3 regions of the Methylobacterium terrae genome follow, and region 3 is predicted to be linked to each of the others. Evidence: predicted binding sites of a transcription regulator. Region 3 holds the regulator's gene; each other region holds the start of a gene.
What was found. Region 3 encodes LexA, which represses DNA repair genes until DNA is damaged. Its sites were predicted from a motif close to TGTTCNNNNTGTGTTCNG; they were not measured.
Positions count from the first base shown of each region.

Region 1: a site for LexA is predicted at 1,032-1,049, ahead of recA (recombinase RecA). Genes of this name have one in related genera too.
Region 2: a site for LexA is predicted at 1,193-1,210, ahead of DK419_RS01795 (type IA DNA topoisomerase). Genes of this name have one in related genera too.

Region 1 covers NZ_CP029553.1:919,848-922,111, forward strand. The annotation lists gene cckA (cell cycle histidine kinase CckA) at 1-201, shown strand, start outside; gene DK419_RS04115 (hypothetical protein) at 275-517, shown strand; gene DK419_RS04120 (PIN domain-containing protein) at 538-984, shown strand; gene recA (recombinase RecA) at 1,108-2,199, shown strand; gene DK419_RS04130 (MAPEG family protein) at 2,264-2,264, opposite strand, start outside.
Region 2 covers NZ_CP029553.1:405,802-408,065, forward strand. The annotation lists gene DK419_RS01790 (ArsR/SmtB family transcription factor) at 1-932, opposite strand, end outside; gene DK419_RS01795 (type IA DNA topoisomerase) at 1,244-2,264, shown strand, end outside.
Region 3 covers NZ_CP029553.1:2,264,518-2,266,781, reverse strand. The annotation lists gene DK419_RS10165 (NCS2 family permease) at 1-797, shown strand, start outside; gene lexA (transcriptional repressor LexA) at 862-1,599, opposite strand; gene uvrB (excinuclease ABC subunit UvrB) at 1,762-2,264, opposite strand, start outside.

The DNA of each region.
Region 1 (2,264 bases), 1.3 Mb from region 3:
GTGATGCCCGAGATGGACGGCCCGACCCTGCTGCGCGAACTCCGCAAGGCCCATCCGGGCCTCAAGGTGATCTTCGTCTCCGGCTACGCCGAGGACGCCTTCCGCAAGAACCTGCCCGACGGCGAGGAGTTCAACTTCCTGCCCAAGCCCTTCAGCCTGAAGCAGCTCGTCGAGACGGTGAAGACCACGATGGCGGGGTGAGGCCGCCTCGATCGCCTTCCTTGTGGCCGCCGCGCACCGAACTTACATACATGTGGGTAACGAGGAGGCGGCCATGAAGAGCGCGATCAGCATGCGCGAGCTCCAGAAGATGTCGGCCGGCGCGATCCAGGCGCTGCCGCATGCAATGCCGATCAAGAACGGGACGGCGACCGTCGGCATCCTGCTGCCCGTTCATCGTGTGTCTCCAGAGGAAATGCGCAAGGTGCTGGCCGATATTGATGCGGCTGCGGCGCGTCGGACTCCGGAGGAGAACGCTGTGATCGACCGGTTGCTGGCGGAGCGCGGCGCCGAGTGATGATCTGATCGATAGTCTCCATGGGAACGCCACGTCCTCCCTCTGCGGTCATCATCGTCGATGCCAACATCATCCTGAGCGTCGCTCTGGGACGACGGTCTCGTCCTACTTTCGAAATCATTCAGGCGCGTAGAGAGCTCGTTACATCGACGAGATCAGTCGAAGAGGTCGTCGGCGTGCTGCGCGACTTGAAGGGAGTGCGCGAGACGATGACGGCGCAGACGGAGGTGATCCTGCGCGATCTCGCGATCGTCGAGGCCTCGGCCTATGCAGAGCATCTACCCGAGGCCGCCCGCGTCCTCTCCCAAGCCGTCGCCTCCCGCAACGGCTCGACGTCCGACGCGCACGTCCTCGCCTGCGCCTGGCTGCTGGACGCCGACATCTGGAGCCACGACCGCGATTTTGCCGGCACCGGCTGGCCGTCCTGGTCGAACGCCAACCTGCTGTGCGCCCTCGACGGCGCCTGATCCCCTCGCAATCCCCCGGCGAATTCCTCTATCCGCCCTTGCCGAATGAGAACAAAACGAGTACATAAAACCCAGCCGCGCGATTGAGACTTGCCGCCCCTCCTGCCATAAGGACCCGCCGAGATGGCTCAGCCCCAGATGCGACTGGTGGAAAACCCGACCATGGACAAAGACAAGTCGAAGGCGATCGACGCCGCCCTCGCCCAGATCGAGCGCGCCTTCGGCAAGGGCTCGATCATGCGGCTCGGCAAGGGCGACAAGGTGCAGGAGGTCGAGGTCGTCTCGACCGGCTCCCTCGGCCTCGACATCGCGCTCGGCGTCGGCGGCCTGCCGCGCGGGCGCGTGATCGAGATCTACGGCCCGGAATCCTCCGGCAAGACGACGCTCGCCCTCCACACCATCGCCGAGGCCCAGAAGAAGGGCGGCGTCTGCGCCTTCGTGGATGCCGAGCACGCCCTCGATCCGGTCTACGCCCGCAAGCTCGGCGTCAACCTCGACGACCTGCTGATCTCCCAGCCCGATACCGGCGAGCAGGCCCTCGAGATCACCGACACCCTGGTGCGCTCCGGCGCCATCGACGTGCTGGTGGTCGATTCGGTGGCGGCGCTCACCCCACGGGCCGAGATCGAGGGCGAGATGGGCGACCAGCAGCCGGGCCTCCAGGCCCGCCTGATGAGCCAGGCCCTGCGCAAGCTCACCGGCTCGATCTCGCGCTCGAACTGCATGGTCATCTTCATCAACCAGATCCGGATGAAGATCGGCGTGATGTACGGCAGCCCCGAGACCACGACGGGCGGCAACGCGCTGAAGTTCTACGCCTCGGTGCGCCTCGACATCCGCCGCATCTCGACCCTCAAGGATCGCGACCAGCCGATCGGCAACAGCGTCCGGGTCAAGGTGGTCAAGAACAAGGTGGCGCCGCCGTTCAAGCAGGTCGAGTTCGACATCATGTTCGGCGAGGGCGTATCGAAGGTCGGCGAGCTGATCGACCTCGGCGTCAAGGCCGGCATCGTCGAGAAGTCGGGCGCCTGGTTCTCCTACGACAGCCAGCGCCTCGGCCAGGGCCGCGAGAACTCGAAGGGCTTCCTGCGCGACAACCCCGACATCGCCAACAAGATCGAGGCCTCGATCCGGCAGAATTCGGGCCTCGTCGCCGACAAGATCCTCGAGAACGCCACGCCGACCGCCGACGACCTCGACGAGGGGACGGCCTGACCGAGGGATCGGCTCCAAAGGACGTCAGGGGCCGCCGCGCGACGAGCGCGGCGGCCCTTTCTCGT
Region 2 (2,264 bases), 1.9 Mb from region 3:
AGCGTGACGGTGAGCTGGTGCTCCGCGCCCCCGGAGGGCGCGAGGTGGCGCAGCCGCACGTCGGTCAGGCCGGCCTCGGAGAGCCACCCCGCGACCTGCTCCGGGGCGAAGCCGAGGCGGCGATGCGCCTCGTCCGCGCGGAGGAATTCCAGGCTGTGGGGGGCGAAATCGACGACAAGGAGGCGGCCGCCGGGGGCGACGAGGCGGGCGGCCTCGCGCAGGGCCCGGGCCGGGTCGTCGAGGTAGTGCAGCACCTGATGGATCAGCACGAGGTCGAAGCTCGCCCGGCCGAAGGGCGGGGCGTGGATGTCGCCCTGGCGCAGGTCGACCCGGGTCAGGCCCTGGCGCTCCAGGTTGGCGCGGGCCACCGACAGCATCGCGTGGTTGGCGTCGAGTCCCGTCGCCCGGGCGGCGCGCGGCGCCAGGAGGCCGAGCATCCGGCCCGTGCCGGTGCCGAGATCGACGAGGCTGCCGATCGGATCCGTCCCGAGCGCGTCGAGCACCGCCGCCTCGACGGTGGCCTCCGGCACGTGGAGCGAGCGCACCCGGTCCCATTGCGGCGCGAGCCGGGCGAAGAAGCTCTGGGCGGCGTCGGCGCGCTGCGCCCGCACCGCCTGGAGCCGGGCGCGGTCCTCGGAGAGCGGCGGCTCGGCGGCGTCGAGCGCGGCGATGAGCGGCGCCACCAGCCCGGACGCGCCCTCGCGCAGGCGGAAGAACGCCCAGGCGCCCTCGCGGTGGCGCACCACCAGCCCGGCCTCGACCAGGAGCTTGAGGTGCCGGGAGATCCGCGGCTGCGACTGGCCCAGGATGTCGGTGAGATCGGAGACCGACAGCTCGCCGTCGCCGAGCAGCACCAGGATGCGCAACCGCGTCTCCTCCGCGGCGGCCCGCAGCACGCCCAGGGCGTCGGCGAAGGGGACGGTGGCGGTCATTCCGGGGTGCTCCTCGCCTCCAATACGAAACATAAAGATATCTTTATGTGAGGAATACGGAGGGCGCAAGCGGCGTTTCGTGGGCGGGATCGTGGCAGGGCGGGTGGATTGACCGGGATGGCGGCGGGACGGTGTCCGTCGGGCCGACAGGGCGAGGTAGGCGCGGGTCGTCGCCTCTCCCCGCGGGCGGGGAGAAGAGAGGCCCACGCCCAATCTTTTCCCCGCAGCCCCGCGTTGACCGGCCCCGTCCTCCTCCGCTATGTTCCCGCTTCGTTCGGGCCACCCCGCCCGTCCAGGAGCGTCCCGCTGCCATGGCGCAGGCCACCTCCCCCGGCAAACCCACTTCCGGCAAACCCACTTCCGGCAAGACGCTGTTCTTCTTCGAGAAGCCCTCGGCGATGCGCCAGGTGCAGCGGTTCTTCCGTTCGCCGAGCACGGTCTGCGTCGCGGCCGAGGGGCACCTCCTGGAGGTGGCGGAGCCCGGGGAGATCCGGCCGGACTGGAAGCCCTGGCGCTTCGACGCGCTGCCGATCGCCATGGAACGGCTGCCGGTCGCCCCCGGCCACGGCCGCTCGGGGCAATCGCACGCGCCGAAGCTCGCGGCGATCCGCCAGGCGCTCAGCGGCGTCGAGCGCGTCATCATCGCCACCGATCCGGGCCGGGAAGGCTCGATGATCGCCTGGGAGGTCCTGGAGCATCTCGGCTGGCGCGGCCGGGTCGATCGCCTCCGCCTCGGGGCGCTCGACGAGATCTCGATCCGCCGCGCCTTCGGGCTGCTGGCGCGCGAGGACGATTCCGGCGAGCGCGACTACGCGGCCTATCTCGAGGCCCTGTGCCGGCAATACGAGGACTGGCATCTCGGCCTCAACGGCACCCGGGCGGTGTCGTTGCGCCTGCGTCCGCCGGCCTTCCGCGAGCCCTGGCGCTTCGGCGGCGTGCAGACGCCGACGCTGGCGATCCTCGCCGACCTCGAGGAGCGCATCCGCCACTTCGTGCCGCGCGACTTCTACAAGATCGCCCTGCCGGTGACGACCGAGAGCGGCGCGAGCCTGACGCTCTGGCACGCGCCGAAGGAGAAGATCTTCGAGATCGAACAGGCCGAGACGATCCGCGACGCGGCGGCGGGCTGGGCAGGCCCGCTCGCGGTGGCGCAGAAGGACGTGCGCCGGGCGCCGCCGAAGCTGTTCTCGAAGGACACCCTGGCGCGCGCCTGCGCCAAGCGCTTCGGCTGGGACCCGCAGGTGACCGCGCGCCACGCGCAGGCGCTCTACGACAAGGGATATCTCAGCTATCCCCGCACCGAATCGATCCATCTGCCGGAGTCGCAAGCCA
Region 3 (2,264 bases):
ACAAGCCGAGCGCGGTGCTGGCGGTGCTGGGCTTCCTGATCGTCGCGGTGCTCTCGGTGCGCAAGGTGCGCGGCGCGCTGCTGGCCGGCATCCTGACCGTCACGGCCCTCAGCTTCGTCGTCGCCGACAACAACTTCCAGGGCGTCGCCTCGCTGCCGCCCTCGATCGCCCCGACCCTGTTCGCCCTCGACATCACCGGCGCCCTGTCGGGCGGGCTCCTCAACGTGATCCTGGTATTCTTCCTCGTCGAGTTGTTCGACGCCACCGGCACGCTGATGGGCGTGGCCAACCGGGCGGGGCTGCTCACGCAAGGCAAGATGGAGCGCCTCGACAAGGCCCTGATGGCCGATTCCTCGTCGATCTTCGTCGGCTCGCTGCTCGGCACCTCGAGCACCACGGCGTATCTCGAGAGCGCGTCCGGCGTCGAGGAGGGCGGCCGCACCGGGCTCACCGCCGCCACGGTGGCGGTTCTCTTCCTCGCCTGCCTGTTCTTCGCGCCGCTCGCCGGCTCGGTCCCGGCCTACGCCACGGCCCCGGCCCTGTTCTACGTCGCCTGCCTGATGCTGCACGAGCTGGTCGACCTCGACTGGGACGACCTGACCGAGGTGCTGCCGGCCTGCGTCACGGCGCTCCTGATGCCCTTCACCTACTCGATCGCCAACGGCGTCGCCTTCGGCTTCATCACCTACGCGGTGATCAAGCTGCTCACCGGGCGGTTCCGGGAGGTGAAGCCGGTGGTGTGGGTGATCGCAGGCGTGTTCCTGTTCAAGTTCGTGGCGACGGGCAGCGCGCATTGAAGGGCGCACCGCCCGAACCCTCCCCTCTGCGGGGGAGGGTTCGGGCGTCGCCTCTCGACCCGCCTCAGTACTTCCGGACCAGGCTCACCAGCCGGCCCTGGATCCGCACCCGGTCGGGCCCGAGCACGCGGGTCTCGTAGGCCGGGTTGGCGGCTTCGAGCGCGATCGACGAGCCGCGGCGGCGCAGGCGCTTGAGGGTTGCCTCCTCGTCGTCGATCAGCGCCACGATGATGTCGCCGGTATTGGCGGTCTCCTGGCGGCGGATCACCACGAGGTCGCCGTCGAGGATGCCGGCCTCGATCATCGAGTCGCCGCGCACCTCCAGGGCGTAGTGCTCGCCGCTGGCGAGGAAGTCCGGCGACATCGCCACCGTGCGGCTCTGGCTCTGGATCGCCGAGATCGGCGTACCGGCGGCGATCCGGCCCATCACCGGCACGCTGACCGACTGGCCGTTCTCGTCCGATGCCGTCGCCATCGCGGGGATGCCGGCGGGCCGCTTCGGCTCGTGGGCGCGACCGCCCTCGACCACGCTGGGGTTGAACCGTACCACCTCGGCGCTCGGCGCGGCCTGCGCCGGCCCCGTCACCGTGTCGGGCAGGCGGATCACCTCGATCGCCCGGGCCCGGTTCGGCAGGCGGCGCAGGAAGCCGCGCTCCTCGAGCGCCGTGATCAGGCGGTGGATGCCCGATTTCGACTTGAGGTCGAGGGCGTCCTTCATCTCGTCGAAGGACGGGGGCACGCCCGTCTCGCGCATTCTCTGCTGAATGAAGCGGAGCAGGTCCAACTGCTTACGCGTGAGCATGTGACACTCTCATCCCCGCGCTGGCGCGCTCCGGAAACAAATCGCGAACATGGTAAGCGTTCCGCAAGTGTTCCGCAAGCGGGTCGGCGAAATCCGCGCGAGAGCACAGCAACGGCCCCCGGCAGAGAGGAGAGATCGAGCCTATTCGGGCGGGACGGGGCGTCAGCCCCGCCCCTTGCGCCCCTTGTATTTCGGCCGCTGGCCCGGAAACCCCTGCGTCGAGCGGCCGGTCGGGCGCTCGGCGTAGGAGAACGGCACCTCGCGGTCGGTGCCCGGGCCCATCTCGTCGAGGTCGGGCTCGCGGATGCGGGTGCCCTCGTCGGAGGTGCCCTTGCCGCCGGGGCCGTAGCCGAGCGGCTCGGGGCCGCGCCGCTTGCGCTTGGCGCCGAAGCGGCCGGCCTCGCGCTCGACGTCGGCCTGCTCGGCCATCGGGTCGTCGGCGATGGCGAGCTCGGTCGCCTGGAGGCGCTTGAGCTCGTCGCGCAGGCGCGCCGCCTCCTCGAAGTCGAGGTCGGCCGCCGCCGCCCGCATCCGCTTCTCGAGGTCGGCCATCACCGCCTTGAGGTTGTGGCCGACCGTGACAGCGGACTTGGCGAGCCCCGTATCGACCTGGACGTGGTCGCGCTCGTAGACGCTCTCCAGGATGTCCGAGATGTTGCGCTTCA